DNA from 3 places in the Cutibacterium sp. LaCa_89 genome. Region 2 is predicted to be linked to each of the others. Evidence: riboswitches for the same ligand, from Rfam matches in the RefSeq annotation. Region 2 holds a riboswitch; each other region holds the start of a gene.

Region 1 (3,201 bases), 910 kb from region 2:
CCGGCGAGGTTGACCGAAGCCAGGTTGCACACCGAGGTGTGGTCGCGGTCCTGGGGCAGGCAGATCTCGGTGCACAGATTCGAGGAGTGGATCGTCCCGGTGGTGCTGTTCAACGCGCGGGTATTGACGCTGTCCTTCCACGTCAACCACGGGTGGGATGTCGTCTGCAGACTCACCAGGATGGCTCGGAACTGTTCGCGGGCCGTGGTGCGGTGGAAACGCTTGATGTGGCCGGCCTCGGCCTCGGCGATGTAGTGGGCGTAACGCTTCGAGAAGGCCGACCCGGTGAGCTCGGTGAGATCGGGGGTCTCGGCGGGGTCGAAGAGGTACCAGTCCTCGTCCTTGGCGACGCGTTTCATGAACTCGTCGGAGATCCACACCGCGGTGTCGGCGGTGCGGGTCCGCCGGTACGGGTCACCGGAGTTCTGCCGCAGATCGAGGAACTGCGGGAAGTCCATGTGCCAGTTCTCCATGTAGAAGCACAGTGCGCCGAGCTTTTTGCCTCCGCGGGAGACGGCCCGCAGCGTCGAGTCGATGGTGTGCATGAAGGGGATCGGACCGGTCGACGCAGTGTTGTCGGAGCGAATAGGTGACCCCTCGCAGCGCAGGTCGGACATCGACAGCCCGATGCCGCCGGTGCCCTTGGTGATCCACATGACGTCACGGATCGTCCGGGCGATGTGCTCCAAATCGTCCTCGGTGCGCATGACGAAGCAGTTGGACAGCTGACCAGCCGGGGTGCCCGCGTTGACAAGGGTGGATCCAGCCGCGAGATGACGCAGGTTACTCATCGAGTCGTAGAGGGCGAGGGCAGAGGAGGTGGGATCGTCCTCGGTGAGGCTGAGCCCCATCGCCACGCGCATCCAGAAGTACTGCGGTACTTCCAACGCTCGCTGGTCGGGGGTACGCAACAGGTAACGGTTGACCATGGTGCGCACGCCGGTGAAGCCGATGAGGTCGTCACGGATGGGATCAAGGGCCGTGGCGAGGGCGTCGAGGTCGAAGAGCCGCCCCAGTCGCTCGTCGAGGTGGCCGTCGGCGACGAGTTTGTCGATCGTGCGCGGGAAGCAGGCATGATGGAGGTCTCGCACCCGCTCGGGGCCGGCGTCACCGAGACCGTCGTGGGTGTCGCCGAACACCTCCTTGTACAGCTTCTTGACGGCGATTCGGCTAGCAATGGTGTCGAAGGCGGGGTCGTCCTTGGCATTGCCCAGAGCCACCTGGATGACGGCCTCGTCCAGGGCGTCGGTGGTGATCCCGTCGAACAGGGTGATCTCCACCTCGGCCTGCAGCAGGGTTGCCCGGGCAACGGCGTCGTCGAGCCCACGGGCTGAGTCAATGATGGATGCAGCGACTTCGTTGCCGTCGTAGGGGGCCAGGGATCCGTCGCGCTTGCGGACGCGGATGGTCGAGATGGGGTCGGCGCTCATTGCAATTCCTCCGTGCGATGCCGTAGGCACGCGACCGGGCGGAATGCGGCGGGGACACTGGTCCCCATGAACGCTGCGACACTTCCCGCGAGATCGCGAACCGGGCCCCGCGGTTGCGGGACCACACCTGGCAGGTCTTCGGACTCACGAGCACTTGTTGCCTACTGGCCGTCGCTTCCCATGCCGAAGCACAGTGCATGATGACGGCGGTCGTTCTCGTACACCGCTGCGGGGCAGCTCCGGATTCTCACCGGATTCCCTCTTGGCCCGTGCGAACACGGGAACCATGTGCACTCGCCACTATATGAACGCTGATCAAGGCGAGTCAACGCGAGGCCTGGAGAGCCTTGGGTGTGTGTGGCTGTCCTAGACTTGCGACGTGACGATTCCCGATGACTGGCGGATTGGTGACGCCGAGCGCGCCCGGGCATCGGACATCCTCGACGAGGCATGGACGTTGGGAAAGCTGACTCGCGACGAGCATGCGGAGAGGGTGGAGGCTGCTCTGCAGGCCCGTACCTATGGCGATCTGGGCGGGTTGCTCTCTGACCTTGGCGCGACGGTCGGGAGTGTGGCCGTCCCCGCTCGTCCTGGCCACGGCGAGGTGGTGCGGATCGTCCCCGGTCCGGAGGCTGACCACATGACCTGCATCATGAGCGACACGGTCTGGGCCTCGGGGCGGACGATGGCCAAACTCACCACCGTCACCGGGTTCATGGGGGATCCGTGCTTCGACCTGACCTCCATGCCGTGGGCAAGTCGTCACATCACCATTGACCTGACGATCGTTATGTGTGACGCGACTTTCCTGGTGCCCGACGGGGTGCGCATCGAGGACTCGATGTCGCGAGTGCTCGGAGACCTCACGGTTCGCGGACTCTCCCAGCCGGGGCTGGATGGCCCTGTCCTCACCTTGCGCGGGACGAGCATCCTCAGCGATGTTGACATCCACGGCCCTGGATCCAAGAAGTACGCAAGGCTCAGGAAGAAGTGGAATCGCTGACGGTCGACCGGCGACGGGATCGTCAGTCGTGTCAGCGCCACGCCCCACGGAACCTGGCCGGATGCCATGGGGCGTCCTCGTTGGGAACACCCAGCTCATGGGCGGCACGCAACGGCCAGTTGGTGTCGCGTAGAGCCGCCCGTCCCACCATGATGGCGTCGGCGCTGCCCTTCTCCAGCAGCTCCTCGGCCAGCTGTGGGGTCCAGATCATGCCGACGGTGGCTGTGGGAATATCCGCCTCGGCGCGCACCCGAGCCGCCAGGTCAGCCTGGTAGGCCGGGGCGACGGGGATGGGGGCCGACGAATTGCCTCCTGAGGAGGCGTCGAGCAGATCGACCCCGGCTTTCGCGAAGCGCCGCGACAGTTCGACGGAGTCCTTCACCTGCCAGCCGTCGTCCCGCCAGTCAGTGACCGACAGGCGCGCCAGCAAGGGCATGTCTTCAGGAATGGCCCCACGCACAGCCTTCGCGACCTCCAACGGCAGGCGAACACGTCCGTCGAAGTCACCGCCCCAACCGTCGGTGCGGGTGTTGGACAGCGGCGAGTAAAACTGGTGCAGCAGGTAACCGTGGGCGCTGTGAAGTTCGACGGCGTCGAATCCAGCGTCCACAGCACGCGCGGCGGCGGCGCGGAAGTGGTCGACGACCTTCTCGATGCCGTTCTCGTCAAGGGCGTTGACGGGCAGGCCGACGTACTGCTTGCCGTCAGCAGGGGCGGTGGTCGGACCGACGGGAATCCAGCCGCCCTGCTCAGGGGGTACCACGCTGC
Region 2 (3,201 bases):
AAGCAGGGTCTCCCAGAGCTCCCTCGGCACGATCGGTGCCGTCGGGCATGGCGATGTGCCAAGCCGGGTCGACGTCAGCCAATGGCGTCGTCGTGGTGCGGTGGAATTCGTGGCCGACGACGCTGATAGAGTTGCGGGTGGCGACCCGGTACCCCATCGTCAGCCTCGTCGCCATCGCCGCGTCCATCGGAAGGACGCCGGCCATGTCGCGCCCGTCGAGGTGACGGCAGAGGTAGAGAAGCCCGGCGCACTCCGCGACGATCGGCATCCCGGCCTCGGCATGGGCGCGGACATCTGCCGCGAGCTCGGTGTTGTCCTCCAAATCCGTGGCGTGCATCTCCGGGAATCCACCGCCCAGGTACAGGCCCTGGATGCCGTCCGGAAGACGTCGATCGGTGAGGGGATCGACGTCGACGACCGGGAACCCGGCCGCCCGCAACATCTCGGTGGTCTCGGGGTAACGGAAGGTGAAGGCTCGCCCCGCGAAGATTCCGACCACCGGCGGCTCGTCGAAGGAATGGCCTTGCCAGCCAGCTGATTGCAGAGCGGCTCGCGGATCCCAAGGCTCGACGTCGAGGTCGGGTGCGGAATCGGCCAGGTCCATAACGGCGTCGAGATCGACGTGTTCGGCGATGAGGTCACCCAGGCCGGCGACCTTGGAGGCGGAGTGCTCCCACTCCCCCGCCGGGACCAGGCCCAGGTGGCGAGACGGCACGAAGATCGACTCGGTGCGCGGAATCCGCCCCAGCACCGGGATGCCGAGTCGGTCGAGTCCGCGCACGACCTCGGCACCATGACGAGGAGAGGCGACCCGGTTGAGGATCACACCGGCGATCGTGACATTCGGATCAAACGTCGCCAGACCTGCCACCACTGCGGCGTGGGTGAGGGACGCATGAGCGGTGTCGACGACCACGACCACCGGGGTCTGGGTCGAGGTGGCGATCTCGGCGCTGGACCCGCGTCCGGTCCCGAGCTGGCCGTCGAAGAGGCCCATCACTCCCTCGATGACCGCAATGTCCGCCGCATCGGGGGTGACGAAACCATGGGCCAGCAGCGGGGCCATGAGCTCGTCACCACACATGACGGAGTCCAGGTTGCGGCCCGGACGACCACTGGCCATCGAGTGGTAACCGGGATCGATGTAATCCGGCCCGACCTTGAACGGCGCCACCGTCCGGCCGGTGGCACGCAGGGCTGCCATGAGACCTGTCGCGACGGTCGTCTTACCGCCTCCCGACGCCGGGGCGGCGATGAGGATTCGTGGAATGCGCATCACCATTCGATTCCCGCCTGACCACGCTGACCGGCGTCGAAGGGGTGCTTGACCTTGGTCATCTCGGTGACGAGGTCTGCGGCCTCGACGAGGGCTGCCGGGGCGCGACGGCCAGTGATGACGACGTGCTGGGTGCCGGGGCGGTTGACCAGTGTGTCGACGACCTCGTCGACATCGAGCCATCCCCAGTCCAGCGGGTAGGTGAACTCGTCAAGAAGGTAGAAATCAAGCGCCTCGCTGGCCAGGAGTTCCGACACGTGTCGCCACCCCTCGCGGGCAGCGGCCTCGGGGTCATCGGCGGCATCGAAGGAGCGTGCCCAGGACCATCCAGTCCCCATGACCTCCCATGTGACGGGACCGCCGGCACCGGTCTCCTCGTGGAGTTTCCCGAGAGCTTGCAGGGCGTCCTGCTCGCCGACATGCCATCGTCCGGACTTCACGAACTGGAAGACGCCGACTTTCCACCCTTGGTTCCAGGCGCGCAGGGCGGTACCCATCGCCGCTGTCGTCTTGCCCTTGCCCTCGCCGGTGTTCACAGCAAGAACTGGCCGTAATCGTCGCTGTCTGGTGGACAGCCCGTCGTCTGGTGTGGCGCCACTGCGCGCGTGCGGCATGAACGACCTCCTTGCGGGTCCGCGCCCGTCGGGTCACGGGATTTCCGTGACCTGACCCGCAGGATCGACCTGGCTCGCGCTGAGGCGCTCACAGTGGCGGGACCGCTCCGGATTCACACCGGATTCCTCCCCGAGGGCCATCGTCGATTGTGTCACACGGGTCGGGTTGTCCTCACCCGGCACTGCCCTAAGCTTCCCTCATGACCCATGATCCTGACGCCACCCTCCTCGGACGCACGCCTGGCCTCGACGAGACGCACTTCGCCCATGACGGCCTCATCACCAAACATCCGGTGAGGGCCGTCGCTCTGGCAGCGTTGCGACCCATGCCGGGCCAGCTGCTGTGGGACCTCGGCACCGGCGCCGGGTCGATCGGTGTCGAGTGGTGTCGCACCGATCCGACCTGCCGAGCCATCGGGGTGGAGCGCAAGGCAGAACGGGCCGCCAATGCCCGCACGAATGCCGCAGAACTCACTCTGCCCGGCCAGTTCGAGGTCATCGACGCCGACCTCGCCAAGGGGCTGCCGGAGGGACTGCCCGACCCGGATGCCATCTTCATCGGCGGCGGTGCGACGGAAACCCTCGTCACCCAGTGTCGACCACGTCTGCCCATCGGGGGACGGCTCGTCGTCCATGGGGTGACGATGGAGGCCGAGATGCTCGTGGAGTCCTTGCACCGGGATCTGGGCGGTGACCTCATGAGGTTCGGCGTCGAGACCGCCGACAGCATCGGCCGGCTGCGGGGCTGGAAACCGGCCCGCACCGTCGTGGCGTGGACCTGGCAGCACACTGAGTGACGACGAGCCACCCAGTGTGCACAGTTGTCTGATCCTGGACTCAGCTGATCTGGGAGGCCAGCAGGCAGGCAGCCCAGGTCTGCTCGGCAGCGAAACGCACATGGTGTGGCACTGCCGAAACCGACAGCGCTGACCTGTTCATGATGACCATCGAACCGCCGCACTGTGGCCGCCCCATCAAGAGTGCCTTGTGCCGCTGATGTCACAACGATGACGTCAACACGGACTGCTCGGCGCCAGGTGTGACAGGATCGCGACGACCTCGCTCATCGTTCGGGGACGCTCATCCATCCCAAGACGCCGGACCAGTTCGAGGGGCCAAGGCAGGTGTAGATGGGCCCTCTCCACCATGGTCACATTTGCGAGTAACTCGTCGATCGGCCCCTGCTGCACTCCCCCGTCGACAACGATGAGCGCCTCGTCAGCCCAGGCCAGGGCCAGGTCGACGTCATGGGTAGCCATCGCCACGGTCGTACCGTGGTCGCGCAGACGGTCCAAAGCCTCCAGCATCTTG
Region 3 (3,201 bases), 210 kb from region 2:
ACACCGGTAGCAGCCGGGCGTGTCGCGGCCCGGTCCAGAACCTCACGATGTGTGGGACCGTCAGCCCGACGAATCCGATGGGGCCGACGAAGGCCACGCTGAGAGCGGTCAGCAGGGCGGTGCCAACCATGATCATCCAGCGCACGGTGTTGACCGGTACTCCCAGGGACATCGCGCTGACGTCACCGAAGGCGAAGGCGTCAAGGGTGTGGCACAATGCCATCCCGGCGATGAGGGCCGGAACGGTGGCGACGGCCAGGGTGATCGTCGATCCCCATCTCACACCGGTGAACGACCCGAGGGTCCACGACAGGGCTGATCGAGCTGCGTTCGACTCACCACACACCATGATCATCATGGACACCGCCGCGCCGCACAACTGTCCGACGGCCACCCCGGCCAGGATGGTCCGGCTGGCGGGTAACTCCCCGGACTTGCCAGTGGCCATGGCCAGCACCATGACCAGGGCCCCGACCGCCCCGCCGAAGGAGGCCAGTGTCATGAGGACGGACTGCCCCAGAGTGCTGGAGATTCCGATGATGAGGATGAAGACCGCACCCACCGAGGCCCCACTGGAGATGCCGAGCAGATAGGGATCGGCCAGGTCATTACCGGTCAGGGTCTGCAGTACCGCGCCGCACATCGCCAGCAAAGCGCCGACGGCCATCGATCCGATGACGCGCGGAGCCCGCAGCTGCCACACGATCTGATCATCGAGAACCGTGACGTCGGCGCCCTCGATGAGACGGAATCGCCGGGCCACCACCCTCGCGACATCATGGACAGGAACGTGTACCGCCCCGGTCCCGAGCACCACGAGGACACTGCCGACCAAGGCCATGGCGAGGATGCCGGTGATCAGCCAACTACGCTGACGACTCACTTGCCGGTGATCTTCGCCAGACCGTCATTGAGGGTCTTCGCACCGTCCACGAGTTCGGCACCAGGGGTGCTCTGGGAGAACGGCACGGTGACGAATTTGTTCTCCTTGACGGCCTTCATCTGGCTGAGGACGGGGTCCTTCCTCATATAGTCGATCTTCGACGTCGCCGTGGACCAACTGGCATCGGCGACCACGATGACCTCAGGGTTGGATGCGACAATCTTCTCCCAGGAGCCGTCTGCCCAACCGCCGTCGAGATGGGCAAAGAGGTTCTTGGCACCGACAGCGTCCATGAGGAGCTGGGGTCCGCCATGTCCGGCGCCAATGAACGGAGTCTTGTCTCCCGAGTCGAACCAGACGATCGACGTCCCGGTGCCGTGCTTGTTCCCGGTGACCTCCTTGAGGGCATCTCGCTGCTTGGAAATGGCCTTGTCAGCCGCATTCTTGACGCCGATGAGAGTCCCCACCTCGGTCATTTCCTTCCAGACGTTTTCCCAGGTGGTTTCGGCCGAGGGCGTGCCCTTGGGGCAACCGAAGGGGCTGATGTAGGTGGCAATTCCCTGTTTCTTCAGCTCATCACGCGTGCCGACGGCCTTGTCCGTAAAAGCGCTGGAATACGAGGACAGCGCCAGATCAGGCTTGGCGGCCAGGAAGGTCTCCTTGGACGGGTACTCCTTGGAGAGCACCTTGACCGAGTCATAGGCCTTCTTCCACTTCGCCGGGATCTCACTGTCAAGGTAGGCGGTGCCGACGAGTTTGGACTCCCCGCCGATGGCCAGCACGTCCTCAGTGGCTCCCTGATTGAGGGTCACTGCCCTCGTGGCGGGCTTGTCGAGGGTGACCTGCTGTCCGCAGTTGGTGATGGTGATCGGACCAGAAGCCGACGCTGAGACCGAGGAAGACGACGATGACGCGGAGTCCTTGGGGGCACCGGCACAGCCGGCGAGCAGGACGGCGGGAAGCACCGATGCCACGAGGACGCGGCGAAGGGATGACGGGATGACGGGCATGAGTAAGCCAGCTTTCTGTGTTCGGCGTGCGCGACCGGGTACCGACAGGACGGCGTCAGGTGGTCTTCGGGCTCGACCTCGTCTCCGTTCCCGGCTCCTTCCCAGTGCTCATGGCACCAGTGGCGTTCGCCGGGGCAGATCAGTCATACCGCTGCGCGTCAGCTCCGGCTTCTCACCGGATTCCAGCGCTGGTGGGGTCACCAGCAACCTGACGTGAGCATGTTAGCATCCGCTTCGTATGCCCTCCTCCAAGGAGTTACCTCACTTGAACAGGTCACCGAAACGCATCGTCGTCTTCCGGTAAACCTTGTTGTAGGCGGCTCGACGTGGATCTCGCAGCCAACCCATTCCCTTACGGCCATAACCGGGAATGAGGGTGCGCCTGACAGTCCTCGTGACTCGACCACGCGTCCTGGCCGAGATGGTTCTGGACAGGCTGGGAGTACGAATTCCGAACTTCATGGACCCGATGATAGAAGGGACGAGCCATCCTGTAAGCCGGGTTCTGTGGCCCCTCAGGGCCGGTGATCATCCATCTGTGAACGCCATTACTGGCATCCTCCAGCCTTCCGGCTGCGCAGCCTACCCGGACGCTCAGGCGAGCAGCCCTCGAACACGTCCGCGACCTCGTGGTCTTCTTGGCCTTGCTCCGAGTGGGGTTTGCCGTGCCGTCACCGTCACCGATGACGCGGTGGGCCCTTACCCCGCCGTTTCACCCTCACCGGCCCGAAAGCCGGCAGTTTGTTTTCTGTGGCACTGTCCCGCGGGTCACCCCGGGTGGGCGTTACCCACCACCCTGCTCTGTGGAGCCCGGACTTTCCTCGACAGCTCAAGACTGCCGCGATCACCCGGATGGCTCGTCCGACCGTCGATTCTACGGTCATTGCCGCATCGTCGCCACACGGGCAACGGCGCAATTCTCAGAGAGACTCCTCGGTGCGCACCAGAATCCGGTCGCACTCCTCGCAACGCACGACGTCGTCCTCGGCGGCTGCGACATAGGTGCGCAGGTCAGCCGGATTCGCAGCAATGCCACATCCCTCACACACCCCGTGGACGAGCTTGGCACACCCCATCCCGGTGCGCTCGCGCAGCATCTCGTAGAGCTTGAGGAGATCAACCGGGACACCACCCGCCTGGGTCTCGCGAGACCGGCACAACTCGACCAGCTCGTCGTCGATCCCCTTGAGACCGGCATCGCGAGACGCGAGGACGGTGCGGATGTGGCCATCCAGCTCGATACGACGACGATCCGCGTCGGAGTGAGCGGCTTCGGCGTCCTCGACGGCCTGCATGGCATCGAGCTCG

What was found. Region 2 has a riboswitch for cobalamin ahead of cobO (cob(I)yrinic acid a,c-diamide adenosyltransferase). Riboswitches for the same ligand answer to the same signal wherever they lie in the genome.
Region 1: another riboswitch for cobalamin. It lies ahead of ACP8LP_RS10670 (ribonucleoside-diphosphate reductase subunit alpha); the one in region 2 lies ahead of cobO (cob(I)yrinic acid a,c-diamide adenosyltransferase).
Region 3: another riboswitch for cobalamin. It lies ahead of ACP8LP_RS03400 (ABC transporter substrate-binding protein); the one in region 2 lies ahead of cobO (cob(I)yrinic acid a,c-diamide adenosyltransferase).

Annotation. Positions count from the first base shown of each region.
Region 1 covers NZ_CP190889.1:2,314,109-2,317,309, reverse strand. The annotation lists gene ACP8LP_RS10670 (ribonucleoside-diphosphate reductase subunit alpha) at 1-1,430, opposite strand, end outside; cobalamin riboswitch at 1,543-1,734, opposite strand; gene ACP8LP_RS10665 (DUF1707 SHOCT-like domain-containing protein) at 1,810-2,433, shown strand; gene ACP8LP_RS10660 (NADH:flavin oxidoreductase/NADH oxidase) at 2,465-3,201, opposite strand, start outside.
Region 2 covers NZ_CP190889.1:523,159-526,359, reverse strand. The annotation lists gene cobBC (bifunctional hydrogenobyrinic acid a,c-diamide synthase/histidinol phosphate aminotransferase CobBC) at 1-1,276, opposite strand, end outside; gene cobO (cob(I)yrinic acid a,c-diamide adenosyltransferase) at 1,276-1,890, opposite strand; cobalamin riboswitch at 1,931-2,067, opposite strand; gene cbiT (precorrin-6Y C5,15-methyltransferase (decarboxylating) subunit CbiT) at 2,091-2,687, shown strand; gene ACP8LP_RS02335 (energy-coupling factor ABC transporter ATP-binding protein) at 2,904-3,201, opposite strand, start outside.
Region 3 covers NZ_CP190889.1:732,819-736,019, reverse strand. The annotation lists gene ACP8LP_RS03405 (FecCD family ABC transporter permease) at 1-883, opposite strand, end outside; gene ACP8LP_RS03400 (ABC transporter substrate-binding protein) at 880-1,893, opposite strand; cobalamin riboswitch at 1,935-2,120, opposite strand; gene ACP8LP_RS03395 (hypothetical protein) at 2,155-2,355, opposite strand; RNA gene rnpB (RNase P RNA component class A) at 2,372-2,753, opposite strand; gene ACP8LP_RS03385 (zinc ribbon domain-containing protein) at 2,814-3,201, opposite strand, start outside.